DNA from 4 places in the Phyllobacterium sp. GQ127 genome. Region 1 is predicted to be linked to each of the others. Evidence: predicted binding sites of a transcription regulator. Region 1 holds the regulator's gene; each other region holds the start of a gene.
The links. The regulator LexA, encoded in region 1, represses DNA repair genes until DNA is damaged. The targets are predictions, from matches to a motif close to TGTTCNNNNTGTGTTCNG.
Positions count from the first base shown of each region.

Region 2: a site for LexA is predicted at 3,493-3,510, ahead of AC6CHM_RS17155 (ATP-dependent helicase). Genes of this name have one in related genera too.
Region 3: a site for LexA is predicted at 5,614-5,631, ahead of AC6CHM_RS02930 (ImuA family protein). Genes of this name have one in related genera too.
Region 4: a site for LexA is predicted at 1,927-1,944, ahead of AC6CHM_RS13365 (helicase-related protein). Genes of this name have one in related genera too.

Region 1 covers NZ_JCAXDZ010000001.1:667,553-675,486, forward strand. The annotation lists gene AC6CHM_RS03500 (ABC transporter substrate-binding protein) at 1-990, opposite strand, end outside; gene AC6CHM_RS03505 (substrate-binding domain-containing protein) at 1,275-2,297, shown strand; gene lexA (transcriptional repressor LexA) at 2,450-3,166, shown strand; gene AC6CHM_RS03515 (ComEC/Rec2 family competence protein) at 3,274-5,715, opposite strand; gene gltX (glutamate--tRNA ligase) at 5,827-7,254, shown strand; gene gltA (citrate synthase) at 7,400-7,934, shown strand, end outside.
Region 2 covers NZ_JCAXDZ010000004.1:317,105-325,038, forward strand. The annotation lists gene AC6CHM_RS17130 (DUF6894 family protein) at 1-154, opposite strand, end outside; gene AC6CHM_RS17135 (Crp/Fnr family transcriptional regulator) at 248-967, shown strand; gene AC6CHM_RS17140 (hypothetical protein) at 1,110-1,568, opposite strand; gene AC6CHM_RS17145 (Lrp/AsnC family transcriptional regulator) at 1,633-2,127, opposite strand; gene AC6CHM_RS17150 (MFS transporter) at 2,275-3,429, shown strand; gene AC6CHM_RS17155 (ATP-dependent helicase) at 3,542-5,611, shown strand; gene AC6CHM_RS17160 (sugar phosphate isomerase/epimerase family protein) at 5,648-6,547, opposite strand; gene AC6CHM_RS17165 (ABC transporter substrate-binding protein) at 6,627-7,565, opposite strand; gene AC6CHM_RS17170 (ABC transporter permease subunit) at 7,633-7,934, opposite strand, start outside.
Region 3 covers NZ_JCAXDZ010000001.1:556,282-564,215, reverse strand. The annotation lists gene glmS (glutamine--fructose-6-phosphate transaminase (isomerizing)) at 1-69, opposite strand, end outside; gene glmU (bifunctional UDP-N-acetylglucosamine diphosphorylase/glucosamine-1-phosphate N-acetyltransferase GlmU) at 168-1,529, opposite strand; gene AC6CHM_RS02955 (cytochrome c biogenesis CcdA family protein) at 1,613-2,359, opposite strand; tRNA gene AC6CHM_RS02950 (tRNA-Lys) at 2,606-2,681, shown strand; gene AC6CHM_RS02945 (class I SAM-dependent methyltransferase) at 2,700-3,470, opposite strand; gene AC6CHM_RS02940 (alpha/beta fold hydrolase) at 3,637-4,494, shown strand; gene AC6CHM_RS02935 (hypothetical protein) at 4,509-5,405, opposite strand; gene AC6CHM_RS02930 (ImuA family protein) at 5,647-6,432, shown strand; gene AC6CHM_RS02925 (Y-family DNA polymerase) at 6,335-7,888, shown strand; gene AC6CHM_RS02920 (error-prone DNA polymerase) at 7,885-7,934, shown strand, end outside.
Region 4 covers NZ_JCAXDZ010000003.1:278,145-286,078, forward strand. The annotation lists gene AC6CHM_RS13365 (helicase-related protein) at 1-1,739, opposite strand, end outside; gene AC6CHM_RS13370 (beta-ketoacyl-ACP reductase) at 2,129-2,854, opposite strand; gene AC6CHM_RS13375 (acetyl-CoA C-acetyltransferase) at 2,971-4,155, opposite strand; gene phaR (polyhydroxyalkanoate synthesis repressor PhaR) at 4,412-5,023, shown strand; gene AC6CHM_RS13385 (cupin domain-containing protein) at 5,050-5,331, shown strand; gene AC6CHM_RS13390 (hypothetical protein) at 5,338-5,742, opposite strand; gene rpmF (50S ribosomal protein L32) at 5,829-6,011, opposite strand; gene mtgA (monofunctional biosynthetic peptidoglycan transglycosylase) at 6,189-6,848, opposite strand; gene AC6CHM_RS13405 (polyprenyl synthetase family protein) at 7,079-7,934, shown strand, end outside.

The DNA of each region.
Region 1 (7,934 bases):
CTTTTGCTGCTTTTCATCTGCCAGGAACAAAGCAAGCTTTATGGCCTCATCCGGTGATTTGGAATATTTTGAAACAGCCACATTCCAACCGCCCAGCGTTGCGGCAGATTTCTCGCCCTCTTTTCCCACGGGCAGCGGCGCAACATCGAACTTACCTTTGACGGCGCTGTCAGCGCCTTGGCTCAATGAATAAGCGTAAGGCCAATTCCTCATGAAGACGGAATTGCCTGTCTGCCAGACCCCGCGGGACTCTTCTTCCTTATAGGCCAGCGCACCCTTTGGCGATATGGTGTCTATCCAGCCTTTGGCACGATCAATCGCAGCAACCGCCTCCGGATTATTGACCGAGATGGTACCGTCAGCCTCAACAATCTGGCCGCCGCCGGATGATTTTATCCATTCCAATGCATTACAGGTTAAACCCTCATAGGCATTTCCCTGAAACACAAATCCGAACATTCCCTTGTTTCCGGCTTGGCGCTCGCCATCCTGCACTTCCTTGGCGGTCGCAGCCATTTCATCCCATGTCTTGGGGACCGGCTTCTTGTACTTTTCGAGCAGATCCTTGCGATAATAAAGTGCTGGCGCATCTGTGTATAATGGCAGGGCAACCAATTTGCCGTCCACTGTCTGGCTTTCAATGATCGACGGGAAATGCTGGTCGACCACGCCTTTTGCCGCTTCGGTCAGATCGAGAAATTGCTCTGATAGCTGAGGCGCCCATACCACATCGGTCTTATAGACATCGATATCCGAGTTTCCGGCTGCAAGCCAAAGGCGATACTGACCGAAATTGTCAGAACTGCTTGATGGCATCGCCACAATGGAAACCTTGTTGCCTGTTTCTTTTTCAAAACGGTCAAGCTGCTTGCGCAACTCGGCATTTTCATTGCCGGTCGAGCTGTAAACAATAGAAAGATTGGCTGCATAGGCACCTGAAGACAACAGCGCTGTAAGCAGGATGCCCGCAAAAACTGAACTCTTTTTCATAAATCCTCCCAGAAATATTTGATGGATCAACCCATGCCGGACGGCACTCAATCCCCAATTGACGATCCTCCTCAAGCACATCAGACAGTGAAATTAACCTATCCAAAGCGCTTTGGATAAAAGGTGTCAAAACGCAAAACGAATGTCAATAAATAGTTTATGAACGCCATTAATCAGGCAAATAAAATTGTGCAGATCATTTAAAGCGCTTTGAAGTATGATTATATTACGAAGGCAAAGACATCGAACGACGCAGATAGGAATACAGTTTTGGACCGTCCGGCATGAAGCTGAAAGAACTCGCTGAAAAGCTCAACCTTTCCCAGACGACCGTTAGCCGCGCGCTGAACGGTTATCCGGAAGTGAATGAGGCTACGCGCGAGCGCGTCAATAAAGCCGCATTGAAATTTGGCTATAGCGCAAATGCAAATGCCCGACGTCTAGCCATGGGCCGTGTCGGTGCTATCGGTCTGGTTATCCCCGCAGATTCCAGCCAGCGATTTGGGCCTCATACCGCGGAATTTCTTGCCGGCTTGGCGGAGCGCCTTTCCCGGGACGAGATTGATTTTCTGCTCAGTCCCATTGTCGATAATGACGAGATTTCGGTCTATAAGCGCCTGATTTCGAGCAAACGGGTTGATGCGATCATCGTCTCCGGGCCTGTTTTGGTCGATGAGCGCGTATCCATGCTGATCGATGCAAACTTTCCCTTTGTTCTGCATGGCCGTACGAACATAGACAGGCCCCATGCCTGGCTGGATATCGACAATCAGGGCGCATTCTATCAGGCCGCAAGCCACCTCCTCGACCTTGGACATCGGCATATAGCCATGATTGACGGGTTAAGAGGGTTTACGTTCTCTGAGCATCGCGAGCTCGGATATCGCCAAGCGCTAAGCGAACGCGGCGTCGAAATCGACCCGCGCTTCATCGTACACGACTACTTCTCTGATGAAATCGGTTTTCGTGAAACGCAACGGCTGCTTTCATGCACTCCGCAACCGACAGCAATCATTGCAGGATCAATGATGACCGCTTTGGGTGTGTCACGTGCAGTTCGCAACAAGGGTTATCAGTTGGGCAAACAAGTATCGCTCATCACCCATGACGATGTCTTTCCATATCTCAATGCCAGCAACATGGTTCCATCCATGACCACCACGCGATCATCAATGCGCTCCGCCGCCACGAGAATCGCTGAAATGCTCGTGCGCGTCCTTGATGGCGAACCCGTGGACAATATTCATGAATTATGGCCCGTAGAACTCACAGTGCGCCAGTCGAGCGGTCCTCCGATAAGCGGATAGGCCCATATTTTGCGTCATTCCATCTGATTTTCAGAGTAATTGGGCATATAGGGCTGGTTTATACCAGATATTAATCCTTGTGGAACACAACTGGAACATATAGTGTTTGTTCTGGTTTTGTTTTTCCGATTCCACACTTAAGGATCGCCCCTATGCTGACGCGCAAACAACATGAACTTCTGCTCTTCATACATGAACGGTTGAAGGAAACGGGCATTCCCCCTTCTTTTGATGAAATGAAGGATGCACTTGATCTCGCATCTAAATCCGGCATTCATCGCCTGATTACCGCACTGGAGGAGCGAGGATTTATTCGTCGGCTAGCAAATAGGGCACGGGCGCTGGAAGTGCTTCGCCTGCCCGACTCAATTGCGCCGGGTCTGAACGCGCAACGCAAATTTTCTCCGAGCGTTATTGAAGGCAGTTTGGGACGAAATGTTGCGCCGCCTCGCCCGCAAGCAAGCACTGCCGATATTGTTGCTGCCAACATGATCAGCATTCCTGTTATGGGACGTATCGCTGCCGGTGTGCCGATCGCTGCAATTCAAAACCAGACTCACATGCTCAATCTCCCGCCCGATATGATCGGCAGCGGTGAGCATTATGCGCTTGAGGTCAAAGGTGACTCCATGATCGAAGCGGGTATTTTTGACGGCGACACTGTTGTTATCAAGCGCGGAGATACCGCGAGCCCCGGTGAAATCGTTGTGGCACTCGTGGATGATGAAGAAGCAACGTTGAAGCGTTTTCGCCGAAAAGGTGCATCCATTGCTCTCGAAGCAGCAAACCCCGCCTATGAAACCCGCATCTTTGGACCGGACCGCGTTCAGGTACAGGGCAAGCTGGTCGGTCTGATACGCAGATATTGATGGCGTTTACGCTTCGCTGGACGGTGTGCTTTTGTTCGTAGGCTCCATTCGAACAGCCACAGAATAGCAGCTAGCGAAAAATGTTTGGGACTACCATAAACGCCGAACTACATTTTATTGCTTGTATCCGGTGGTTTCTTGGATAGTTGCCGCTCTTCAAGATTGCGCGCGGCGCGGGAATAGATGCGGTAATTATTCCAAGGGCGATTGGGCGTGCCAATCGCATACTTTATATCAACCGAATTCAGGCGTTGAGAAAGCTCTTGTTTTGCCAAATCGGTGCCAACTGGTGTGGAATCGGCTTTGACAGAGTCAGATTGTGGAGCATCAAACCTGATCTCCGCAGCGCCTTTGAGCGCCAGCATTTGCGATGAAAGCAACAATTTTCCAGCATTTGGACAATTTGTAGCCTTCGCGGCAAAAGCCAAAATGATGATATCCCCTTCTAGGCATGCATCTGCTGTTCTTGTTGCATCATCGGTATAGGCAACGATTAATCCTCCTGGCTCCCGGGCAGTGCAAAGCTTATCGGCACATTCGAATTGAGCGCCGCTTGCAACCTCGCCTTTCATTGCCGGCTTAATGATCTGCCCGGCCCTATACCCCAACTGCCAATTATCGAGGCTGAAGGCGCTGCCCACTTGTTTATTGATCGCCAGATGGTCGTCGTCCGTTCTTAACGCGACCAGTTTTCCGTCTTCTGAGACCATAATCGCAGGATAGGATGCCCGTCCCGTCAAACCAATTGCCAATGCTACCAATGGCAAGGCAAGCAGGCGCAACCACGTTGAAAGAAATAGAAGAAGCAAAAGCCCTATCGCCATAAGAATAAGCGAAGTTTCGGACATCAACCCAAGATTTCCACTTGGTGAATGCGACGCCACGGCTTTTGCTATGGCGATAACAATCTCGATGCCCCATCCCATGATTTTAAACGGAAGCCAATCGAGGTCAAAAGGCATGGCGAGCAGGCCAAGCACTGCGAAGGGCATCACGAGAATTGAGACAATTGGTAGCGCCAAGGCATTTCCGACAAGGCCAAAAGGAGCGGTATTATTGAAATGATAGGCAGCAAAGATCGAGCTTGCTCCGCCAGCAACCAGCGAGGTCATGGCAATGCCGCCAATATAGGCCGTTGCTTTTGATGGAAACAGCCATATGCCGGCCTTGGCACTTGTCTGTTTCCGTAGGCCTCGTCTCAAATGGTAGCGTGACCACCAGCCATATAAAGCTATAAGGGCAGCAGTTGCTGAATAGGACATCTGGAAACTTGGTCCGAGAATTTCATGTGGTGAAACCGCAATTGTAATTGAGGCGGCAATTGCGAGATTACGCATCGATATCGCCGCGCGATCAACGGTCATTGCAAGCAACATGACTGCCAGCATCACAAAGCTGCGTTGTGCGGCAACGTCGGCGCCTGAAAGCAGAAGATAGAATGCCGAGCCAAACAGGGCGATGACAGCCGCGAGTTTCTTGACGGGATAGCGGGCCGATGCACTTGGAAAGAATGCGAATACAGCGCGCAGCGAACCTATGCTGATTGCAGCCACCAATGCCATATGGAAGCCGGATATGGACAAAATATGTGACAAGCCGCTGCGGCGCATGGCATTGTTGGTCTCCTCGCTTATGCCGTCGCGCTGCCCTGTCACCAGCGATGTCGCAATATCGCCCGGCTCCCCTTTAATGCTTTTCAATATGCGATGGGTGAGTTGCTGGCGAATATTGCTAATTGTCAGGAATGCCGCTGCTGCTATTCCGGCCTTTGGCGCGACATCGGCTTTTTGAGGCAGGCCCAGCAAAAAGCCGTTGGCTCCAATGCCGCGATAATAATTGTTAAAGGCAAAATCATAATTGGCTGGCCGAACCGGGCCCGATTGCGGACGCAGATGGACCAGTGCTTTGAGTCCATCGCCAATGCTCAAATCTCGCGGCAAATGACGTGCAGAAACCGCAATACGCTCCGGTCCATAACGCAATGAAGGACGTTCGGTGCCTATGACGTCAAGGATCACCCGCCATCCTCCGTTTGCATCCTTTGCCAATGCTGAAATACGCCCCGTCACCCGGGTCGTCACTTCAGACCCAAGCATAGGCGTCGCTGCTCTGTTGGTTTCCAGCTTTGCGCAAACCATGCCTGCCGTGATTGCCATGAAGCCGAGACAGACCATCCTTATCGAAGGTCTGTTGTGTGCCAGCAGATAAAATCCGACAAGCAGCGTGATTCCCAGGATCATCGGGCTTAGTCTTGGCTCTCCGCTTGCGCCGAAATAAAGGATAGCTCCAGTTCCAGCGAACACCGGCAAAAACAAGAATTTCGCGCCTCGCGCAATCTCGTCGTTGATTGCCGCCGGAATTCCATGGGCAATGGCTTGCAGCTTACCTTCGACTGACCGTTTGAATACGGCGACGCGGCCATTCGAGCCAACGCCATAATGATCGATCGTTCCGGTGCCAGACGTTTTGACAAGCGGCTGCCCAAGACTTTCCGGTTGAAACCAGAAAAGCCTTTCGCTCGTTTTCTCGTCGGTTGACGGTTCGGCCATTGATCCCCATTTCTGCCAATGCCCTTGCACGACAGCACCGCTATGGTACATCAACGCCAAATCAATTCGATTGGACGTTCGACTAATAGACCGAACTGCCCTGGAGACCCTATGTCATCTTCTGTCGTTACCCGTTTCGCTCCCTCGCCCACCGGCTTTCTGCACATTGGCGGCGCCCGTACAGCCCTGTTTAACTGGCTTTATGCCAAGCATACTGGCGGGAAAATGTTATTGCGCATTGAGGATACCGATCGCGAGCGTTCGTCCGAAGCAGCTGTAACCGCCATACTTGATGGATTGAAATGGCTTGGTCTTGATTGGGATGGCGAGGTTGTCTCCCAATTTGATCGTGCTCCGCGCCATCGCGACGTAGCTGAAGAACTGGTTACCAAGGGCAAAGCCTATTATTGCTATGCATCACAGGCCGAACTGGAGGAAATGCGTGAAAAGGCCCGTGCCGAAGGCCGCCCGCCCCGCTATGATGGCCGTTGGCGCGACCGCGATCCGAAGGAAGCCCCTGCTGGCGTGAAGCCCGTCATTCGTATCAAAGCACCCCAAGAGGGTGAAACCTTGGTGCGCGATCAGGTGCAAGGCGATGTGCGCTTTCCCAATAAAGACCTTGATGATTTCATTATCCTTCGCTCGGATGGCAACCCGACCTATATGCATGCGGTCGTCGTCGACGATCACGATATGGGCGTCACGCACATTATCCGTGGCGATGATCATTTGACCAATGCGGCACGGCAAACTGTTATTTATAACGCAATGGACTGGGCCGTGCCTGTCATGGGCCATATCCCGCTCATCCATGGCGCAGACGGTGCAAAACTCTCCAAGCGCCACGGTGCGCTCGGCGTTGAAGCCTATCGTGCCATGGGATATTTGCCAGCAGCTCTGCGGAACTATCTCGTACGGTTAGGCTGGAGCCACGGCGATGACGAGATCATGTCCGATGCGCAAATGATCGAATGGTTCGAAATATCCGACATTAATCGCGGCGCATCACGCTTTGATTTTCAGAAACTCGAGGCGATTAACGGTCACTATATGCGAATTTCCAGCGATGCCGATCTGGTAAAGGCCATGATCGACGTTTTGCCGGAGATCGAAGGTGGGGCTGACATAATTTCCCGCTTGAATGATACAACTAGGGCACAGCTTCTCGCCGCCATGCCCGGCTTGAAAGAGCGCGCCAAGACACTTGTGGAACTTGCCGACAGTGCCAAATATCTGTTTGCTGAACGACCGCTCCCGCTTGACGAAAAAGCCTCCACCCTGCTCAATGAGGAAGGTTTGACCGTCCTTCGAGGCGTATTGCCCGATTTGGCTGCAGTTAGTGATTGGAACGCCGAAGCTCTTGATGCGGCTGTTCGTGTTCATGCTGAAAAAACCGGCCTGAAACTCGGAAAGATCGCTCAGCCACTACGTGCCGCACTGACGGGAAAGGCAACGTCTCCGGGAGTTTTTGACGTATTGGCTGTGCTGGGCCGGGATGAATCACTCGGTCGGATAGAGGATCAGTTAAAAGCGCAATAGTGAGGCGCTTTTCATCGAATTTTGCATTGCAACATTATGCCTTTCGGGTACGGTGCACTGCCTGCAAAAATCACGGAAATAACCTCATTTGAGGAAGGTGCTTTTGCGCTGGTTCAGCGCAAGTCAAAGCAAGAAAGGAACGGCAATGTCTGAGAACAGCGTAAACATCGATCTCAATGGTCACGCATTCGCTTTACCCATAAAAAAGGGGACCATCGGACCGGATGTCGTAGACATTGGGACTCTATACAAGAACACTGGCGCATTCACGTATGATCCGGGCTTCACCTCGACAGCGTCTTGCGAGTCGCAAATTACCTATATTGATGGCGACGAGGGTGTACTGCTTCATCGCGGCTATCCAATTGAACAACTCGCCGAACATGGCGATTTTCTGGAAGCTTGCTATTTGCTGCTTTACGGCGAACTGCCGACAAAGAGCCAGAAGGCTGATTTTGATTTTCGCGTGACGCGCCACACCATGGTGCACGAGCAAATGTCGCGCTTTTTCAGCGGCTTCCGCCGCGATGCGCATCCAATGGCAGTCATGGTCGGCTGCGTAGGCGCCCTATCGGCTTTCTACCACGACTCAACAGATATTTCCGATCCGCATCAGCGCATGGTCGCATCGATCCGCATGATCGCAAAAATTCCGACGCTGGCCGCCATGGCCTATAAAT
Region 2 (7,934 bases), on a different contig from region 1:
TACCATTGCCGCATTCCACCAGTTCGTCACGTGCCAAGTCGGTTACAATCCTTGAAGCTTCTTTAATGGCGCCGGCATTGTCAGGAAGTTCCACCCCTTCATCATCGCGGGTCCTGCCGTCGCCATTGTCCAAATCGAAGTAATATCGGCTCATGCTTTTTCCTCTTCTGGAACATAAGCCTCTTTGAAGGATTAGGTTCCTACAGGTGCCGATAAAATTTCAACACGCCCTCTGGAGTACGTTTCTTTGATTGAATCCTTGCTACTGAAACTTGAGAGTCACGATGTCGTATCAGTTGCGGAAAAGTCATTGCTGCAATCAATGATAACCCAGGACAAGAATTTTTCCGCGGATGAGGATCTTGTCGTCGAAGGAAGCCGTCCGAGGTATAGTACACTTCTGGTGGAGGGCTTTGCTGCTCGCTACAAGGTACTTGAAAATGGGAGTAGGCAAATTACATCTCTGCATGTTCCCGGCGATTTTGTGGACCTTCATGCCTTTCCTTTGAAGGTTATGGATCATGGCATTGTTGCACTCACACCTTGCCGCATAGCTCTTTTCGATCACAACGATATCATCATGGTTACCGAGAGGTTTCCCCATCTCACGCGTTTGCTGTGGCTGCAAACCCTTATCGATGGCTCTATTCACCGGGAGTGGATCGTGGGAATGGGACGGCGACCCAAGAAAATACATCTCGCCCATTTGATTTGCGAGCTTTTCATCCGTCTGCAAGTGGTGGGCCAGACACGGGATAATTCGTTTAGCTTTCCTCTCACACAAGCCGAGCTGTCAGATGTGATGGGCATATCAGTGGTCCATCTGAACAAAAGCCTGCAAATGTTACGGCGGGAAAATCTCTTCAAATGGGCGGGTAAGATCGTGACTATTCTCGATTGGGAACGTCTTAAAGAGTATGCCGATTTCAGTCCTCTTTATCTCAACTTAAGTGTCGAACCACGCTAGTTCCAGAGGGGGTCTGCCTTCAAACAGGATCATTCAAGTACGCTGGCACATAGAGGAAGCCCCTTCTTGGTCCCCGCATCTCTTTAATGAACACGCGCGATGTGCCGCAGGTGAGCGCAGAAAACCGACTATAAACCACCGATCAGTCTAAGGACCGCATAGGCCGGATATTATCAACGCTGATATCGCCAACAATGACCCCTCGCGTCAGATCGGTTCTACCGCTTTCAATCTCGATGACCGTATAGAGCTTGTCATCGCGGAAGGCACTTGCATTGAAAGTGGTAACATCATCGGCAGGTGCCGCATCGACTTCCATAAAATCAAGCTCGCGGCCCGCGGCTACAATTCTTGCATCGCCACTGGTCCGTGCAGCCACCACGACCTCTCCTTGAAACGGCGAGTTCTCCCATCGGGGATCGTCAGGTGAGGCGGTCGGCACAACCCTATAGACGTGAAGTCTTTCGCCTTGGCCAACAAGGCCGGACGAGCGGCTCGCAGCATCGGCAATCTGCGCTTCACTTTCTACGGATTGTCCGAAGGATGTCGGGCTGCTCTTATCGAAAGCAGGATTGCCTCCGGATCCATCTTCATTTGACATTGGGAACCTCCCTGAGTTGTCGTTGGAACGAGCTGGCAGAGTTTTCGTTCCCCAAGCTTCCAGCCTAAAGAAGATTTTTGGCGTCAGCCTGTTCCCGCTTGAAGTCGATCACCGGCCACTCCTGCGTTGTTTCGGCTTGTACGGGCCGCTCGAGATAGGTCGACAGCACGACATAGCTTCGCGTCGCCTTCACACCTGGCGTTGCGTACAGTTGCGCCAGCAAATGTTCAAGAGCTTGAGTCCCGTTCGTGCGAACCTTGAGTAGCATGCACGCGTCGCCCGCTACCGAATGGATTTCCTCCACTTCCGGGTACTGGCTTATTGCCAGCAAGGTCGGTGTTTTCCCCCAGCCTGTTGTGTCCACATGGACAAACGCCAGAAGCGATTTTTCTACACTTGCGGGGTCTATCAGTGTTGAGACGCTTTTGATCGCTCCCCGCTGCCGCAAGCGTTTGACACGCTCATGTGCCGCCGGGGCCGAAAGGCCAACTCTCTGTCCAAGTTCAGCATAGCTGAGGGTCGCATCCCCCACCAGTTGACCTAACAATTTTCTGTCCATTGGGTCTGCCCTATGCGCCTCCCCTTTATGGTGCAGAATACCATCTGTTTTTTTCACGACCGTAAACTCCCTGGTTGCCGCCGAATAACATTCGAATATTGTGAGCTTATGCAGAATGATAATCACGTAACAAGCGAAATTTCATCAATGTCGGTTCCCGCAATAGTCTGGGCCCTGACGGGATGCATTGGTCTGATCGGCTCAAATTCACTTGCACTGGGTCCGATTGCGCCGGCAATTGCCGATGGGTTCGACGTAGAAGTTCAGGACATTATGCTGGCATCGGCTGCCTTTGGGCTTGGAACCGCGTTGGGGGCCATCGCTCTGGGGCAACTGATAGATCGGGCGGGCCCTCGTAGAACGCTTGCCTATGTCATGTTGATAATGGCGATCGGTTTTATCAGCAGTGGTGTGGCTCAAGGCGCAGTCGTCCTGACGATTTCTCAGTTTCTCGTCGGCATATCGGCCGGTGTCGCCCTGCCCGCAATTTATACTCTTGCTGCCGTCGTTGCTTCGCCCGGACATGAAGGGCGCACGATTGGTATCGTACTCACGGGTTGGACGATCAGCATGGTGGCGGGTGTACCCCTTTCGACGTTGATCGCTGACGGTCTTGGCTGGCGTGCATTTTACATCGCAATCGCCGCAGCGGCTCTCATTGCTGGAGCGGGATTATCGGTGAACGGGCAGCAGCATGAAACACAGCGCAAGGGTGTTGCATCAAGAACGCCAATCACCGCCCTGACGATCAAAGGCGTACTGCCGCTTCTGGCAGCCTGTGGGTGTTTCATGGCGGCTTTTTACGGCGTCTATGCTTATGTCGGCGATCACTTGCATGTGAACCTGGAATATCCTGTGCGAGCCACCGGGCTTGCGGCGATCTTCTACGGGATCGGTTTTGGAAGCGCCGTATTTCTGGACCGTTATGTTGACGCCTATAGTGGCCGTCGCGTTTTGCTCCCCTTAATCTTTCTGATGGTCGCTGTGGTTTACGCCGTGATGTCGCTCGTATCAGGCACCTACACCGGGGTTCTTGCCGTCATGGCAATCTGGGGGCTCGCAAATCACTTCGGCCTGAACGTGCTGATTATGCGACTAACGGCCCTGGAACCTTCACAACGTGGGGCAATAATGGGTCTCAATAGCGCGGTAACCTACCTTGCACTGTTCGCTGGGACTATCGTCATGGGTAAAGTCTACGCGGCCGAGGGGTTTGTTTACATTACTCTATGCGGGGGCTTGCTCAGCTTGCTCGCAAGCGTTTTTTCGCTCTGCGCGGCCTATATGCAGAGCCCGAACTAATTGCAGCGGGAACGGCTGGCGTATGTCTCTGCACCGCCTTGAGTATTGAGCAAACGAGTGTTATGTTCTATCTTTGTTCCAAGCAGAATCAGAAATAGGAACCAGTTTTTCGATGAGTGTTGCGCATCTTGATAAGTTGAACGTTGCACAACGCAAGGCCGTAGAATTTGGTATCGGACTACCCGATGGTCAGACTGGCGGACCGCTTCTTATCATTGCGGGAGCGGGATCGGGAAAAACCAATACGCTGGCACACAGGGTTGCACACCTCATTGTAAATGGTGCCGATCCTCGCCGTATCCTTATGATGACATTCTCGAGACGTGCGTCCGCTGAGATGTCCAAACGGGTCGGCCGTATCTGTACGCAGGTGCTTGGGCAAAAGTCCTCGATCATGACTGACGCCTTGGATTGGGCGGGAACATTTCACGGGATAGGCGCACGGCTTTTACGTGACTATGCCGAACAGATTGGGCTTGACCCGAACTTTACTATCCACGACCGGGAAGATTCGGCCGATCTCATAAATCTGGTCCGGCACGAACTTGGTTTCTCCAAAACCGAAACCCGCTTTCCGACCAAAGGAACTTGCCTTGCGATCTATTCTCGCGTCGTCAATTCTGAACGCCCACTCAACGAGGTTCTAAAGGATGTTTTCCCTTGGTGCGCCATGTGGGAGACAGAACTTCGCCAGCTTTTTGCCGGTTATGTCGAAGCCAAGCAAGCACAGAACATTCTCGACTATGACGATCTACTCCTCTATTGGGCGCAGACCGTTTGCGATCCGCTGCTTGCAGAAGATATTGGTGGCCGCTTTGATCACGTCCTCGTCGACGAATATCAAGATACCAATCGCCTACAATCAACCATTCTGTTGGCCTTGAAGCCCGGAGGACGCGGTCTGACGGTAGTCGGTGATGACGCGCAATCTATTTATTCGTTCCGCGCTGCTACCATTCGCAATATCCTCGACTTTCCAAGCTCATTCACTCCACCGGCGGATGTCATCACACTTGACCGCAATTACCGCTCCACACAGCCGATCCTGAGTGCGGCAAACGGCGTGATTGATCTGGCATCCGAACGCTTCACAAAAAATCTCTGGACGGAGCGACAGTCTGCGGAAAGGCCGAGACTCGTCTCTGTGCGCGATGAAAACGAGCAGGCAAATTACATCGTCGAGCAGATATTGGAGACCCGGGAAACCGGAACAACTTTGAAACAGCAAGCGGTGTTGTTCCGTACTTCACATCACAGCGGACCCTTGGAAGTTGAACTGACCCGGCGCAACATTCCTTTCGTCAAATTTGGTGGATTGAAGTTTCTCGACAGCGCCCATGTTAAAGACGTATTGGCCATGCTTCGCTTTGCGCAAAACCCGCGTGATCGTGTTGCCGGATTCCGCCTCATGCAGATACTTCCAGGCGTTGGTCCTGCTTCGGCACAGCGCGCACTTGAAGACATGGCGATAGATGCGGACCCATTAAGTGCCCTCACCCAGCATCCGGCACCTCCGCGCGCCGGTGACAATTGGTCGGACTTCGTTTCGACCGTTCAACAACTCAGCGCCAGAAGGATGGGCTGGCCTGCCGAGATTGAGTTGGTCCGGCGTTGGTACGAACCGCATCTGGAGCGTATTCACGAAGATGCGCAAATGCGCCAGGCTGATATTCTTCAGCTTGAGCAAATTGCCAGCGGCTATCCTTCGCGAGAGAGATTTCTGACTGAACTCACTCTTGATCCGCCGGACGCGACAAGCGATCAATCTGGCGTCCCATTGCTGGATGAGGATTATCTCATCCTATCGACGATCCATTCAGCCAAGGGACAAGAATGGAAATCGGTTTATCTGCTCAATGTGGTAGACGGCTGCATGCCGTCCGACCTTGGTACCGGCTCAACTGCAGAGATCGAGGAAGAGAGGCGCCTGCTCTACGTCGCCATGACAAGAGCAAAGGATAGCTTGCACCTTGTCACCCCTCAGCGGTTTTTCACGCATGGCCAGAACGCCAAAGGCGATCGGCATGTTTACGCTTCCCGCACACGGTTCATTCCAGCCACTCTACTGCAATATTTCGAGTGCTGTTCATGGCCGATTGCACGCCCTGAGAACGCGAGGGAAACTGAGGCCCGTGGCGTTCGGGTTGATGTAGGTTCACGCATGCGTGCTATGTGGAGTTAGTTCCCTCACCGAGCCTTTGGCCACACAGTCAGGCTGTCACTCAATCGGCAAATGTGCTTGTCTTACCAAATCTGCCTTGAGTCGCGCGGTTTCCATTCCAAGTTCAATGAATTGGCGAGCATGTTTTGCAAGGGCCAAATTATCATCCCAAAGGTTACGCCAGATTGCGGTCTTAAGTGACAGATTTTCATCAACTATCGTCGTGGAAAAGGACTCAAAAGTTAGGTAATCGTCCCAGCCAATTGCGATCAATGAATCAAAGATAGCGCCGAAATCGATGCTGCCGGTGCCAAGATAGCCGCGATGACTTTCACCAATATGAATGTATCCAATTTTCTCGGCAGCATGCCGGATAGCTAATCCGACATCAGCTTCCTCAATGTTCATGTGGAATGTATCCAAATGCAACAAGACATTCGATGCACCGGTGTCGTGAATATAAGCCAGACCTTGAGCTGCTGTATTGAGCATATTGCTCTCGAAACGATTTACGATCTCGAGATTGAGCGTCACGCCTGCTGCTTTCGCATGGTCGGCGACTTTTGAAAGCGCCGTAACGCTGTTATCCCAGCCCTGTTTTGTCAAAGCATGTTCTTGCTTCCCATGCGCTGAAGTCAATATTCCCGCAAGCTTCGATCCGCCCAAGTCGCGGACAAGAGCAATCGCCTTGTCCAGAATATCCGTTCCATTGCCAACGATGGCCATATCGGAACTTGATATATCGCCATCAGGCGGCAAACCCATACTGATCGCTACATCGAGCCCAAGGTCTTGAATGCGCCCGGCCAGCCACTTTACATCGACCTGTCTTGGATCAAGATATGAAAATTCGATCAGCTTATAGCCCAGTTCATGCGTTCGGTTGAGCGCGTTTTCCAGATCGCCTTTAGATGAGCCTGCGCTCCAAACGAATGAGTGAACACCGATTTTTGACATGGAAGACTTTCTGGCAATTGAGAAGGGTTAAAAAAGACCTGCCCGCATCATTATCGCGGACAGGTCTTCACGAAAAACTCTACCGAGCGGCAGTCCAACCTTTGTATTCCTTTATATTATCGGCAGTAATCAACTTGGGATCGAGAAGAACTGTCGTTTCGGCAGGTTTGTTTCCGTTCATCAAATCAACCGCCATCTTGAGGGAATCGCCGGCCATAACATAAGGATCCTGGGAGGCCGAAGCCTTGATCATCGACTTTCCACTGGCGAGAGACTTCTCAATATCCGGCGCACCGTCGACGGCGGTGAGGAAGAATTCGCTGCGATTCAGCTGCTTTGCAGCCAATTCTGCGCCGATTGCCGTCGGATCATTGATTGCAAAAACGGCATCGATCTTGTCAAATCGTGTAAGAAGTCCCTGCATGACGGCAAGGCCACCATCGCGGGAACCCTGGGCATTTTGATCGTCCGACAGGATTTTAATTTCCGGGTTCTTTGCCAAAACACTCTTACAGCCTTGAACCCGATCTATGATTGAAGACGAAGCCGGACCGTTGATGATCACGACATCGCCCTTTCCTTTGAGCTGATCTACAATGTACTGACAGGCTTCCTCGCCGGCTTTTATATTATTGGTCATGACAGTAACATCGGCGCCGGGAGCCGACACATCGAATGCAGCAACAATGACTCCTGCTGCCTGAGCCTTTTTCACCGCTGGTGCAATTGCCTTGGCATCCACTGCATTCAGCATGATGATGTCCACGCCAGCGGCAACAAAGCTGTCCATCTGCGAGACCTGCTTGTTAAGATCATAATCCGCCGAAACAGACGTTACCTGTACGCTTGGGTTGATCTGTTTGGCGCGATCTTCAATGCCCTTGATCGTCGCTACAAAGAATGGATTTCCTAGAAGGCCGACCGAAATACCGATCTTTTGCAAGTCCTTGGCCGCAGCAGGCATGACAAGCGAAGCAGCAAGCGCTGTTCCCATAAGCAATTTCGAGATAATTTTCATTTTTTCCTCCATTTATGACGCTCCCAGCGTCTTGTTGCCCGGCCAGCCGGGTTTGGTGGACCACACGTCAGGTGCGGCTCAATCCTTTCAGTCGGTACCGGTCGAGACCGACCGCGACAATGATGACAAGGCCTTTTATGATGTACTGCCAAATGTCCGAGACGCCTACCAAGATCAGCCCGTTAGAAAGGACCGCGATAATGAGAGCGCCTACGAGAGTTCCCCAGATCGAGCCGACCCCTCCAACGAAGCTGGTCCCCCCCAGAATGACTGCCGCGATTGCATCGAGTTCGTACGACTGACCAAGCTGAAGGCCATTGGCAGCATAAAGACGTGCCGCAGACATGACGCCTCCAAGGCCCGAGAGCA
Region 3 (7,934 bases), 110 kb from region 1:
CCGCTTGAGCGCATCGACCAGAAGGGGGGCAACCTGTTCCCGTCCGATTATTCCTACAATTCCGCACATATAAAACTCCGATGCCTCAATTTACCACTTCTGCCTATGGCTCGTCGCCATGGCAGAAAGCCTATTACCTAACCCTTGCATGATTTAAAGGGACTGCCCTACTCTGCCTTTTTCGACAGCTTCAAGGCAGCATATCGCGCCCGCAATTGGACGGCACGCCCTTCCTTAATTTCTTGACGCGCTCTACCAAAGGCCAGCGCATCTGCCGGCACGTTTTCTGTAATCACACTGCCGGAAGCAACATATGCATTATCACCTATCGATACCGGCGCAACGAGAGACGAGTTGGACCCTACAAATGTGTTGGTTCCAATTTCAGTATGGTATTTGTTGTAACCATCATAATTACACGTAATCGTGCCTGCGCCAATATTTGCGTCCGCACCAACGGTAGCATCTCCGATGTAGCTCAAATGATTTAGTTTGGCGCCCTGCCCAATCTTGGCGTTCTTCACTTCAACGAAATTGCCCACTTTTGCTTTTGCCGCGAGATTTGCACCCGGACGAAGACGGGAAAACGGGCCAATACTTGCGTTTGCTCCAATGCTTGCACCTTCAATATGCGAAAATGCGTGGATTACAGTACCGGACGCAATCGAAACACCCGGGCCAAAAACAATATTGGGCTCCAGCGTAACATCTGCCTCAATCACTGTATCATGAGAGAAAAATACTGTTTCCGGCGCTTGCATGGATACGCCTGCCAGCATCATTTCGCGGCGTTTGCGGTTCTGCCAGATTGCTTCCGCTTCCGCCAGTTCCAGGCGCGTATTAATGCCGATCACATTGTCCGGAGAAATCTCGATGGCAACAACAGACTTCCCTTGCGAATTGGCGATCTCCACCACATCGGTCAGATAATACTCACCTTTTGCATTCTCATTCTTAATCATGTGAAGCAATGCCAAGGCACTATCACCACGCAAAGCCATCAGACCGCCATTGCAAAACCCAATTTTCTTTTCGGACTCGCTTGCGTCCTTTTCTTCACGAATCGCAATTAAGCGGCCATCCTGTTCAATAAGGCGGCCATATCCATGGGGGTTTTCAGGCCGAAATCCCATCACCACAATGTCTGAACCGCCAGCCAGTTTCTCACGAGCCATTTCCAGCGCAGATGTTTCGATGAGCGGGGTATCACCAAAAACCACGATGATGTCGTCGTAACCTGCCTCTATGGCAGATTGTGCGGCAAGAACGGCATGTCCCGTGCCAAGGCGCTCCACCTGCTCGTGAACGGTGATATTGCTGACGAGCGCGCGCACGGAGGTTTCAACCTTGTCGGCGCCACGGCCCACCACCAAGGCTATATCGCTGCCTCCAGCACCTTGCACTGCCTTGGCGACGTGTCCCACAATTGGTAATCCGGCTATTTCATGCAGCACTTTCGGCAATGAGGACTTCATCCGCGTGCCCTCTCCGGCAGCGAGAATAACCGTAAGACAAGTGCGTGATGTCATGGTTCAGACTTTCAGTTTGGCCAAAGCGTTATCAGGCTGCAACATGGCACAATGCTGGTTGCAATTTGGTAACTTGCGCTTCTTTAGCCAAGTTGGCCGAGGATGGGAAATGTTTCAAGCAGCCAGAATGAAAATGTCTGCAGCCCTCCGGTCAGGAAAAGTACTCCTGTAATCACCAGCAGTCCTCCCATGATTTTTTCGACCTTGCCAAGATGCATGCGAAACCGGGATAGGAATCGCATGAACACACCGGAAAATAGCGCGGCAATAATGAAGGGAATGCCGAGCCCAAGAGAATAGATCGCAAGCAGTAGCGCCCCGTCAGCGACAGTATCGCGTGCTCCAGCCAGCGCCAAAATTGGACCAAGCACCGGTCCTATGCATGGGGTCCAGCCAAATGCGAATGCCAATCCCATAATATAGGCTGCAAAGGGATTGGCCGGTGCTCCTTTGCTTTGAAAGCGTGCCTCGCGGGATAGAAAAGCTAATCTGAACACACCGAGGAAGTTCAATCCCATAATGATGATGATGATTCCGGCCAGGATGGCTATTTCCTGCTGCCACATGCGCAGGAATGCCCCAATTGTCGATGCGCCTGCACCCAGTAGAACAAAAACTGTGGTGAATCCCAAGACGAAGCAAAAGGACGATAAAAGGAGCGCGCGCCTGACCGGTGAAATTTTGGCGGTGGAAGCATCAGCTCGGAAGTCTTCTACAGTCACCCCTGCCATGTAGCACAGGTACGGCGGCACGAGAGGCAGCACACAAGGTGAAAGAAATGAGAGCGCCCCGGCCCCGGCGGCAGTCAGATAGGAAACATCCAGCGCCATATGCGCTCCTTCATGGTCATTCAGGTTGCGCCGGATTAAGCCGAATCTGTTCGGATTTCCAATCACCTTTTCGCCATTCCTCTGATCAAATACCGCATTACGGGGTAGCTCTGCCGGGGAAATTTGAAGAAAGCTGTAAAAACAACGCTTTTTATCACAGAAACTATGCACAATAGCTGTTGACCGATTGCCATCTCGCACCTATGTTCCGCCGCACTTCCCGAGGCCAGTTTATGGCTTTCAAGGGAGCGCGTAGCTCAGCCGGTAGAGCAACTGACTTTTAATCAGTAGGTCCGGGGTTCGAACCCCCGCGCGCTCACCATCATTCCCGCAAAATATCCTATTCTCTTCGAGCGGTAATTATCCAGGCGCGGGAGTCAAAGAGCACCCCGTCAGTGGTCATATGAGTCTCAAGCAGATTGCGCAGCCGTTGCAAGGCAGGTTCGGGTGCTTCATTCGTTTGAGCAAGCATATCCTTTATAGAGAAGATTTTCATGAGAGCGTCAAACGCGCTGTCGACAGATGCTCCGTAGAATACCGGTTCCCGCACGTCGATAAAATCGACGGATACAAACCCTGCGGTATTGAGAAGCTCTTTGGCGGTAGCAGGCTCACCAAGGGAAAACGCCTTCCGGGTTTCCGGTGAGGCCATCGTGGTCGGAGCTACGGTTCGCCGAATGGCGCCAGACCATTCATTTTTATCCTGGTTCTGCCATACCATCCATGCCAGTCGCGCATCGGGACGCATGGCGCTGGCAATATTTGCAAACGCGGCAGCCGGATCAGAGAAGAACATAGCGCCAAACCGGCTGATGCAAAGATCGAATCTGGCTTGGGGAAATACGTGGCTTTGGGCGTCGCCCTGCTCAAATGAAACATTTTTGAGCCCAGAATCATTTGCCCGTTGCCTGGCAACTTCCAGCATATCGCTTGACGTATCCACACCAATCGCCTTGCCATTGACAGCAAGGCTGGCGGCATCGCGCGTGGTTTGTCCTGCCCCGCAACCCACATCAAGCACATGGTCACTCACTCCAACGCTGGCAGCGGCAATCAAGTGTTTGGTGTGACGTTTTAATTCTGCGTCATAGAAATCTGCACGATCCAACATTTGAACCTCTTCTGGTTTCTGCTGTCATTGCCGGCGGTTGCTTCTTTGGCAAGACTGGTTGCATTATAGGATCAGTTATGTAAGTTCACAACCAATGTAGTTGCTGTTCGTTTGAGACGAGGCTCGAGGCATTGACACCTCAGATGCTGTGCAGGGGGATGACGAAATGAATGAACGGATCATCATTGCTGACAATGTAGAGATCGCCACGCAGGCTTTTGGAGATCCAACCCATGAGCCTGTTCTGCTTATCATGGGCGCCATGGCTTCCATGTTGTGGTGGCCGGAGGGGTTTTGCAAGCAACTCGCCGCCCAAAATCGCTACGTCATTCGTTATGATAATCGGGATACCGGCCTTTCGACCGCTTATGAGCCGGGAAACCCTGACTATACAATGGACGACATGGCTCAGGATGCATTTCGCGTGCTCGACGCCTACAATATCAAAACCGCACATCTGGTCGGTATGTCGCTGGGTGGTATGATCGCGCAAATGGCCACTTTCGCCCATCCTGAACGCGTAAAAACGCTGACCTTGATCTCAACCACGCCCATCGGCGTTGATACCTCCAACCTTCCGCAGACGAGTAGTGCCTATATGGAGCACGCAGCGACAGGCGAGAGTGTTGATTGGACCGATAGCGCTCAGGTCATAGATTTTATTGTTAAAGATACGCAGATGATTGCAGGTACACGGCATCCCTATAATGAGATGCAGGCCCGTAAACTCGTAGAGCATGATGTGAAGCGTGCTAAAAACTTTGCCAGCGCTACCAATCATTTCATGTTGAAAGGTGATGACAGCTGGGACAACAAGCGCGACGAATTAGCTAAACCTCTTCTCGTTGTCCACGGCACAGCGGACCCGATTTTTCCGATCGAGCATGGCGAATTGCTGGCACAAAGCGTTCCAGGTGCAGAACTTCTCCGTGTTCCAGGTGGCGGCCATGAAATTCACCTTGAGGATTGGGATGACATTATTCGCGCTATCGGCGCTCACACAGGGCTTAACTGCCGCGCCTAACTTTTCAGGCGGACTTAGTTTTCTTGTTCCGTTGGGCCAAGAAGCCTGTCTCTTTCGCTTATAAAAGTATCAAGCGCCTGATGACCCTTGACTGTCCAGAAAGCGGCTTCCGGCTCGTAATCATATCCCATGAGTTTGGGGGGAATATCCACAGTGGAAAAATTCTGAATCGTTTTGCTTGCAAATTCGCAGACGTAAAACGGTAGAATCTGGTCGATATGATATTTGGGTTTCTTCCCCAAGCTAACTGCTATCGAAACGGCAATTGCATTTGCCAATCGCATTGAACCTGGCGAATTATTTAAAAGAACGGCAGATGCAAGAATTTTGCGCCACGGATGTTTTTCATTCCTTCTAAATATGAATGCTCCGCTTTGATGGTCGAAATCAGATGGAATTATTGGCCAGGGAGACCGATTCATCACGGCGTCGACATCAATCATAAGAAGGCGTTCGACACCAGCTTCCAGAATTAAAGGCGCTAGCAGGAAGCGTGCGGCGGTATAATAGATTTCACGGCGTGGCAGCCCCTCTGCCAGTGCGCATGGATCAATAGAATAGGTCAGCCTCACGTGCTTGAGAGTCTTGGAAAGGGTAGCCGCTTCCTCGATGACCTTGCCGGAAGGTTGAAGAAGCAGAAGATGGAATGCCTCAGGCTGACCTAGACGTTCGATGGATTTGATCAGTCCCAGAGCGAAATTGTAGAAATAGCGATCATCGCATGCTGCCAGGAGAACATTACCTGAATTTGGCAAATTTCCCTTTATACTTTCACGAAACAGCTCTGTTTCTCGGGCTCTGACCTGTGGCAGCTTTAGCGCCTGCCGAGCATTCCGCCTCAACATCCAGCGAAATAATAGTGAATGTCTCTTTTCCGATTTAGGTATGGGAGCGGTGGATTTGGCAGACATGCGATCATTTCTATAACTTTGAGCGTAGTTTCACCTCAATCTATAACACAACCATTATCGCGAAGAAGGGCTTCAGAACCAGATCAGAAATCCTTCCCATGAGTCTCAACAGCGAAAGGCTGGATGCCTCTGAAATCTGCAATTGATGATCTGATTCTAACCATTCGCATCGGGAAGCGCTTGACACCGGATACCTTAAATTTGATAATGGAACATATCATGAACAAACGAGGGTTCTATAGTGGCGATCGTCGATCTAACGGCGTTAAGACGCGATATTGCGTCTTTAAATGAGCAAGGCACGCAAGGTGTGTCTGGCTCTGCCTTTGATCTTGGCTGCCGGACTGTAGACGGCATATTTCGGGGTGGCCTTCAGCGGGGCGCTCTGCATGAGATTTTTGCGAAGGAAAGTGGGGACGCAGGTGCCGCAACAGGTTTTGTTATTGCCCTCGCCTTGCGCGCATCAGCCAACCGAAGCCCCATTCTTTGGATTGAAGAAGATTTTACAGGCAATGAACATGGCTTTCCCTATGCTCCCGGCCTGCATTATTTGGGTCTCGACCCGGAACGGGTGATTTTCGTTCGGTGCTCCTCGCCTCATAATGTTTTAAAGGCTGCAGCAGACAGCCTTGGCATTCGCGGTATGGGAGCAGTTATTATTGCGCCGTGGGGCCATCCCAAATGTCTGGATTTGACTGCCTCGCGAAAATTACTGCTTAGCGCACAACAGGCCGAAGTGCCCGCCTTTCTCCTGAGGCTGGGAGCTGTTCCGGGTGAAAATGCTGCCGTCACACGGTGGTTAATTCGTGCTGCAACCTCACAATCCCCTGGTGCAAACGCGCCGGGCAACCCTGTTTTTCAAGTCCAACTCATTCGCAACAGGCAGGGCAACACAGGCCAATGGCTATTACAATGGGAGAGTGAAAATCATGTTTTCCAACGGATCGAGCCGGTTTTTGGCTCTGTGGTTTCCACATCTTCCTACGGATCGTCTCAAACGCGAAAATTCGCAGCGCGACCGTTCTGATCAGTATCTCATTGTTGTTGACAAGATTGCCAATACTTTACGGCTGGTAGCGGTTGATCAGAGAGCTGCAAAAGCAGGTCTATACAAAAGCATGACTTTGGCTGATGCACGTGCGCAGTTTGAAAAGCTGGATATCGCATTTGCCTCACCTCGTCAGGATTCCGCATTTTTGGAGCGTCTGGCAGATTGGTGTGATCGATACACGCCTCTGGTCGCTTTTGACGATCCGGATGGTCTTATCCTCGACATTACAGGCTGTGTTCATCTTTTTGGGGATGAGCACACTATGCTCAAGGATATTCACAATCGTCTCAATCAACAGGGCGTGGCAGTAAAATCAGCCATCGCAAGCAATGCAGCCTCTGCCCGTGCCTTTGCACGCTATTCATCCGGCGGTGTCATCGGCGATGATGAAGAAAAGAGACTATATAAACTGCACCTTGCCTGTCTTGAGATAGAAGCAGCACATCTTGCTGGTCTGAAGCGCGCAGGTCTGCTGCATGTTGGCGAAGTCGAGGTTCTGCCCCGTGCTGCCCTTGCTGCCCGTTTCGGAAAAGAGCTGATCAATCGCCTGGACAGTCTTTTTGGCAGGCAAGACCAGCCAATTTCTCCGCGCCGTATTGTGCCTGTCTGTATGGTTGAGCGACGCATGGCCGAACCATTGGTTGTTATGGATTCCGTCGAGCTTTTACTTCAATCCCTTGGCGATGAACTTTTCAGGCAATTGCAAACCCGTGTTCAAGGTGCGCGTGAAATCGAAGCGAGCTTTTTTCGTGTTGATGGAAATGTGAGACGGATTCGTATTGAATCCGGAAGGCCGCTTGTAGAGACAAAAACATTACTGCGATTGCTCAAGGAGAGGCTATCAAGCTTGGCAGAACCTCTGGATGCAGGCTATGGCTTTGATATTGTTCGGCTCTCTGCTATTCGAACAGAACAAACACATGCGCTGCAGAAAAGTCTCGACAATACGCGGCAAGAGACAGAAGCATTTGATGCGCTCATCGATAGACTTTCTATAAGATTGGGCAGTTCGCGTGTGTTGCGACCTGTTGCTATTGATACGCACATTCCTGAACGTGCTGTCATGCTTGAAGCTGCAGCCGGGAATAGATCGGATCAATCAGTTCAGTGGTCACCAGAACATTACCCTGGAAATCCTCCCGAAAGACCAATCAGACTGTTTAATCCACCCGAACGCATTGAAACGACATCAGGAGTTCCTGACGGTGCACCGGCGCGCTTTACGTGGCGCCGCGTACAGCACACGATTGTTTTAGCTGAAGGACCCGAGCGTATTGCACCAGAATGGTGGCGCGAGCATGCGGGTGCTCTCACACGCGACTATTACCGGGTTGAAGACAATCAGGGAAAGCGTTTTTGGGTATTCCGCGAGGGTCTTTATGAGCGAGGCGATCCCACCCCCCGATGGTATTTGCATGGGATTTTTGCCTGATGGATTATACTGAGCTTGCCGTCACCAGCAATTTTTCCTTCCTCAA
Region 4 (7,934 bases), on a different contig from region 1:
ACAACGGAAGCAATAGTCGCACCGATCCAGCGCAGCGTCCCATCTGACGCCAAAGCAAAATCGCCATTGGCGGATGCCGAAAACCGCTCAGCGCGATTTTCGAACTCTGCCGCCAGCGCTTTTTGCGCTGCAGCTTTGATCGCCTTGGCGTCCGCTCCATCATCTTGAGCATCCGCAGTGAAACGGAACCCGTCTAATCGTCCAACATGGTGCCCCTCGACAACAACGTCCCCGGCAGGGCTAATTTCGGCTTCTAGCATTGTATTCTCTCTCAGGCGCCTCATAAGCACGCTTGTCCTGCGGTCTACGAAGCGTTTCGTCAACCGTTCATGCAGTGCATCGGATAATCTGTCCTCAATTTCACGCGTCTTTTCTTGCCAATGTGCCTGATCTGCCAGCCAACCGGGTCGATGAGACACAAATGTCCACGTTCTGATCTGGGCTATACGCCGCGAAAGAGCGTCGATATCGCCATCAATGGAATCAGCCCGCCGAACCTCTTCTGCCATATAATTTTCGTTCACATGACCTTTTTCAACAAGATCAGTATATACGGACGCAATGATGTCAGCGTGTTGCGCCGGTGCAATCTTGCGATAATCCGGCAAGGCGCAGGCGTCCCATAAAAGTGCTACACGTTCGGGCGTATTTGCGAGTGGAGCAATATCGGGATCACGCGAAAGAAACTCCAAAGCTTGCTGGTCAACCGCCGGAAGAGCTCTGGTCAGACCATCAATCGGTGCCGGAGTGTCAATGGAGCGCTTCAGCGCATCGAGGCTGGAATAGTCAAAACGAGCACTCCGCCACTGCAAAATCTTCACTGCATCGAAAGCATGGGATTCAACACGTTGAACAAGCGCTTCGGAGAAACCTGACACATGGCCCGTCACGCCAAATGTTCCGTCACGCAAATGGCGCCCGGCTCGCCCGGCTATCTGACCGATTTCTGCCGGTGAAAGATCGCGGAACTGATATCCATCAAATTTCCGGTCCTGTGCAAACGCAACGTGGTCCACGTCGAGATTGAGCCCCATGCCAATGGCATCGGTTGCCACCAGATAGTCCACATCCCCGGACTGATAAAGCTCCACCTGCTTGTTTCTCGTTCGTGGGCTTAGCGTTCCCATGACCACCGCAGCGCCACCATTCTGCCGCCGGATCAATTCCGCGATTGAATAGACTTCTTCCGCCGCGAAAGCCACAATCGCCGTGCGCGGTGGCAGGCGGGTAATCTTTTTCGAACCGGAATAGGCGAGATTGGACAATCTTGGCCGTGTAACCACGGATATGCCCGGCAAAAGCTTCTCTAGAATGCCACGCATCGTTGCAGCGCCCAGGAGGATTGTTTCCTGACGCCCGCGGAGATGCAGAATGCGATCCGTGAAAATGTGGCCACGCTCAAGATCGTTGGCAAGCTGAACTTCGTCAATGGCAACAAAATCCATATCCGTATGGCGCGGCATGGCCTCTACGGTGCAAACTGAATAACGGGCGCCAGGCGGACTGATTTTTTCTTCGCCGGTAATCAGCGCGACATTGGCAATGCCTGCTCGCTCCACGACACGATTATAAACCTCGCGCGCCAAAAGCCGCAGCGGCAAACCGATCATACCGGATCGGTGCGCGAGCAGGCGCTCAATCGCAAGATGAGTCTTGCCAGTGTTTGTGGGCCCCAAAACTGCCGTAACATCGCGGCCAGTCAGTGTGAGAGGCAGTTCGGTCTTGGGCATAAGGTTCATCAACTACAATCCAGTACCGCCCAAATGAGCAAACCAAAGTTTGGCGTTCATCCAAATAGCATTCTCAGCATCTACAGAACGTAAGTGGCTCAATCCAGATAAACAATCATTAATCGATTCACGGAATATACCGTTAAGAAATAGAACGCGAGCAGAACGAATCGGCTACGAATCAGCTTTAGGCTCATATTCCCGATTTGTTCACGGCGATATATAGATTTTTTCCAAGCATAATCACTACATGCTGAATCACTCAACTTGTTGGAGGCCCACATCGCGCAAAAAAATTAACTTTTGCGCATCGCCGCGAATTATCAGTTTTTACCAAGAGTCAAGCACCTCTGCCGACTGGATTCTCAGCCGGCAGCGCGCCTGCAGTAAAAACGGTCTTAGCTCAGATATTGTCCGCCATTGGCTGAGAGCGTTGAGCCGGTTATGAAACCGGATTCGTCTGAGGCCAGGAAAACGACACAGCGCGCCACCTCTTCAGGCTCGCCAAGACGACCGACCGGAATCTGCGGGATGATGCGCTCGTTTAAAACCTTTTCATCAATTGCACGCACCATTTCCGTTCCGATGTAACCGGGACAGATCGCATTGACAGTAATGCCAGCCCGCGCACCCTCTTGTGCCAGTGCCTTTGTAAATCCTATATCGCCCGCCTTGGCAGCCGAATAATTGACCTGTCCAGCCTGACCCTTTTGCCCGTTGATCGACGATATGTTGATGATGCGTCCAAATTTGCGGTCTCTCATCCCCGTCCATAGCGGATGAGTCATATTAAACAGGCCATTCAGATTGGTATTGATGACATCCGTCCACTGCCCTGGTGTGAGCTTGTGAAACATAGCGTCGCGCGTGATACCGGCGTTATTTACGAGCACCGAAATGGGTCCCAGATCGGCCTCCACCTTGGCAATACCGGCTGTACATTCTTCGTAACTCGACACATCCCATTTATAGGTCGCTATACCGGTTTCATCACTGAATTTTTTTGCCGCTTCATCATTGCCTGCATAGCTTGCTGCGACTTTGTAGCCTGCATCTTTCAAAGCGATGCTGATTGCAGCACCAATACCGCGCGTACCACCAGTTACGATAGCTGTTTTTGTCATGTTTCCCCTCCCTGAAATAATCTCTCGTAAATGCAGTCAATAAATCACAAGTGTGAAGTGCACGACGCACCGCAGAAACGCCGGCCCCGCTAAGCGCAGAGCCGGCAAAATTTGGTTTAATCCTTGATGCGTTCGATGCAGAGAGCGACGCCCATACCGCCGCCAATGCAAAGTGTGGCAAGACCCTTGGTCCCGTTGCGCCGCTTCAATTCAAAAAGCAATGTATTCAACACGCGCGCGCCGGAGGCACCAATTGGATGGCCTATAGCGATCGCCCCACCGTTGACGTTGACGATATCCGGGTTGAAACCCAGATCCTTATTGACCGCGCAGGCTTGGGCCGCAAAGGCTTCGTTTGCTTCTACAAGATCAAGGTCTTCTGCCTTCCAGCCAGCCTTTTCCAGTGCTTTGCGTGAGGCCGGAATTGGCCCTGTTCCCATAATGGCCGGATCAACACCTGCCGTTGCCCAAGAAACAATGCGCGCCAATGGCGTGATGCCACGGCGCTTTGCCTCGTCCTCGCTCATGAGGACAACAGCCGCGGCGCCATCATTCAGCCCCGATGCATTACCGGCGGTGACTGTTCCCTCTTTATCGAAGGCCGGGCGCAGCTTCGACAGCGACTCGAGCGTTGCGCCGTGACGAATATACTCATCATCGGCAACGACCACATCGCCCTTGCGGGTCTTGATGGTGAAGGGCACGATTTCATCCTTGAATCGTCCGGCTTTTTGCGCAGCCTCAGCCTTCTGTTGGGAGGCCAAGGCGAAATTATCCTGCTCCTCCCGCGTCAACTGCCATTTCCGGGCGATGTTTTCCGCAGTAATGCCCATGTGATAGCCATGAAACGCGTCAGTCAAACCGTCCTTGATCATGGTGTCGATCATCTTGAAGTCGCCCATTTTGACGCCTCCGCGCAAATGGGCGCAATGGGGCGCCATCGACATGGATTCCTGTCCGCCAGCGACAATGATGTTGGCATCGCCGGTGGCGATTTGCTGCATGCCCAAGGCGACAGCCCGCAAACCGGAGCCACAAAGCTGGTTCAACCCCCAAGCTGTAGCCTCCTGCGGGATTCCTGCTTCCATCGCAGCCTGCCGCGCCGGATTTTGCCCTTCGCCCGCGCCAAGAACCTGACCCATGATCACTTCATCCACGTCTGCACCATCAACCCCAGCGCGGCTGAGCACCTCTTTGATAACCGCTGCCCCCAGCTCATGCGCGGGCACATTGGCAAATGCACCATTGAAAGAGCCTACCGGGGTGCGCGCTGCACTGGCGATAACGATGGATTGGGTCATAAACGTTTCCTCATTTTTTAATGCTCAATTCAAAATACTTCTGCCGAACAGAATTCCCTCCCTTCGTACATTTGACAAGGCCCAATCCAGCTAGAAGTAGATTTATCCTTCCCGCAGTGCAGCATAAGTTTGGGTGTAACCGGTTGTATGCAGTGCACAAAACACTTTGAAATGATGCGCTTTGCCCCTATCCTTTATTTCTACCGTCAAGCTGGCGCGTGAGTTCGGCAATGGGATATGCTTGGGGAGTTAAGTAATGGCAGCGAAGACCGGCGAAATCATCATCAAGAAATACGCTAATCGACGTCTCTACAACACCGGCACAAGCACTTACGTGACGCTTGAGGACCTGGCTGGCATGGTTAAGCGTAATGAGGATTTCACGGTTCAAGACGCCAAGACAGGTGAGGACATTACTCATTCTGTCCTGACCCAGATCATTTTTGAATTGGAAAACAAGGATGGGCAGAACATGCTTCCCATCCCTTTTCTTCGCCAGCTGATTGCATACTATGGCGACCAGATGCAGGTCGTACTTCCAACTTTCCTCGAACAATCCATGTCTGCCTTTGCCAAGGAACAGGAGCGCATGCGGGAACAGCTGACAACCGCTTTTGGCAAGTCGCCGATTGATATGATGAATGTCAGCACGCCGATTAAACTGGTCGAGGAGCAGGTGCGCCGGAACACTGAGATGCTGCAGCACGCGATGAAGATGTTCACCCCGTTTCCGCTTAACAAGTCCACGAATGCGGCTGAGGCGGACGAAAGTTCCGCCACTGAGAAACCGGCCGATACATCCGGGTTGAATGAACTAAAAGAGCAGATCGCAGCGATGCAGCGCAAACTGGATTCTCTCGACAAATAATTTTCAAAGCACGTGCGGGAGGAAGAATGACCGGGTCAGCCAAAGCAACCGTTTTCATCGATAATGAAAAAGTCATTGTAACCGAATATCGGTTTGACATTGGGGATAATACCGGCTGGCATCGTCATGGCCATGACTACGTTGTCGTGCCATTGATGGACGGAAAAGTGAAACTCCTCACCAAAGACGGAGAATCAATAGCCGAGATGAAGAAGGGCGTTCCCTATTTTCGATCCGAGGGCGTGGAACACGATGTTGTAAACGCCAATGAAGGCGAATACGCCTTCATTGAAATAGAGCTGAAGTAGCCGCTTCTAGCGAAAATTCACGTCGCGGCCCGCTGACCGAAGAGATACGGTGAAGCCCGCAAGAATATCAAAAAACGCCATCGCCATGAGAATGAAGAAGAGTGAGTGCGAAGCGCTTGGCACGAGCAAAAACTCTACGAGAAAAGCTACAAACACAAATGTAGAGAGCAGATGATCGACAACTGAGGCATTGCTCGTGCGCGTTGACTTCATGATCTCAAAGAACAGAAGCGCGAGCGACAAAACGATCATCAGGTCTCCGAGCGTCATGACCCAATTGCCACCTGACAGCATCTGCATTGAATAAAGCTGGGTAGCCCAAGGATCAGCGCCACCAATGCCAGCCAATCCGGCAATAACCAGATTGAAGACAATGAGCGGCACGATCATCAACGGTATATTTGAAATCACGAAGCAATCTCCCACAAAAGCCGCTGGCCCCAAAATAAAAGGACCGGCACATGGCCGGTCCTTTTAGCATGCTTTCGAAGGAAAGATCAGCCTTCTTTAGGCGTCAAAACCTGACGGCCACGATACATGCCGGTCTTTAGATCGACGTGATGCGGGCGACGCAGTTCGCCTGAATTCTTGTCTTCGACGTAAGTCGGTGCCTTCAACGCGTCAGCGGAACGGCGCATGCCGCGCTTCGACGGAGAAGTTTTTCGTTTAGGTACAGCCATTGTTCCAGCTCCAGTAATCAGTCAAAATCCGGCACTGGCCCAACTGAGCCTGTCACAATGGACAAAAATCCGGAAAGTTCGGCTGGGCTATACACCGCCAAAGAGCTTTTGACCAGCATGAGTCTCATATTTTTTGTCATGAAGCTGTTAAACGAGGCATTTGACCGCTATTGGCGCCTAACCGATGCATCCGACATAGGCTCCTGCGGCCCGCGCGCGCCGCTCATTCACCCTTGCAAGCATTTGCAAGCCACGGCCAGGTTTAGCCGGGTTTCGCATAATAGGATTAGGAAGCGTGACCGCGAGATAGGCGGCCTGACGTGCAGATAGTTTTGCGGCGCTGGTATTGAAATGGTGCTGTGCCGCAGCCTCTATTCCGTAAATCCCGGGCCCCCACTCTGCAATATTGAGGTAAATCTCCATCAAGCGCCGTTTAGGCAGTATCAGATCTGTCATGACTGCCAGCGGAACTTCCAGCCCTTTGCGAATAAATGAGCGGCTGTTCCACAAGAACAGGTTTTTCGCAGTTTGCATTGGAATGGTAGAAGCGCCTCGCGTTTGCTCCCCATCGATTGTATCGGACACGACCGAATTTAATGCGTCCCAATCAACACCGGCATGCGAGCAGAACTTGGCATCCTCGGACATCATGACTGAATTGACGAGGGTTGGCGATATATCGTCAATGGAAACCCACTGACGGTCATAACCGGAGAACGTCACGAGGTCTTTGACCATCAAGGTGGAAATCGGATGGACAAAGGGCAATCTGTACAAACACAGCAGAATTAAAGGCAGCATCACCAATACAATGCCGATCAGAATCACATAGCGCATGATGCGCCCTAAAGGCGAGCGTCCCGGATCGACAAGATATCCCCTGCCCCGCTTGTTTCTGACCAAAACCCTTGCCACGTAGACCTTCCGCTTGAATTGCCACCACGGACATAGAGCATCGGGAAGAAGAAGGGAATTCTTTCTGCAAGAATCTGCATAGCATTTGCCAATTGAGCAGAAAATTTATCTCATGCTTGACCAAAAGACCATTTATTGGTCATTGGGCAACCATGCACGATAATGATTTCTCACTTTTTCAGCTAAGTTTGCAGCAACGGGCAGCATCTGTGGAGATGTTGCTGTCAGAGCTCTTATCCGACCGTCCGCAGAGCGGTGAGATTACGCGCCCACCAAGATTGCTCGCGGCAATGAGACATGGGGTTCTCAACGGCGGAAAACGGCTTCGGCCTTTTCTGGTCATGGAAAGCGCAGCATTGTTTGGCGCCGACAATTCGGCGGCTTTGCGGGTTGCAGCAGCGCTGGAATGCATCCACAGCTATTCGCTCGTTCACGACGATCTGCCTGCTATGGACAATGATGATTTGCGCCGGGGACAGCCCACTGTTCATCGCAAATTTGATGAAGCCGCAGCGATACTTGCCGGTGACAGCCTTCTGACTTATGCCTTTGAACTCGTCGCAAGCGAGGCAACCGAAATCAGCGCTCAGGCGCGCCTCTCGCTCATAACAGAGCTGGCGCGTTCCGCAGGAATTGGCGGCATGACAGGCGGTCAGACGCTTGATCTGGAAGCTGAAAAAGTGAAGCCTGATGAGCAGGGTATCATTCGGCTTCAAGCAATGAAAACCGGAGCCCTTATCAGGTTTGCGTGTGAAGCTGGTGCCATTATTGGCAATGCTGACCAGCGCGAGCGCGAACGCCTTGCCGAATATGGCTCTGCTATCGGTCTGGCATTCCAACTTGCCGACGACCTGCTGGACGTGACTTCTGATGCTGGCAATATGGGTAAGGCGACAGGGAAGGATGTGGCAGCCGGCAAAGCCACACTTGTTTCCATTCATGGGATCGAATGGACGAAGCGCCAGCTATCAGGTCTTGTCGAGCAAGCGCAGCTTTTGCTTGAACCTT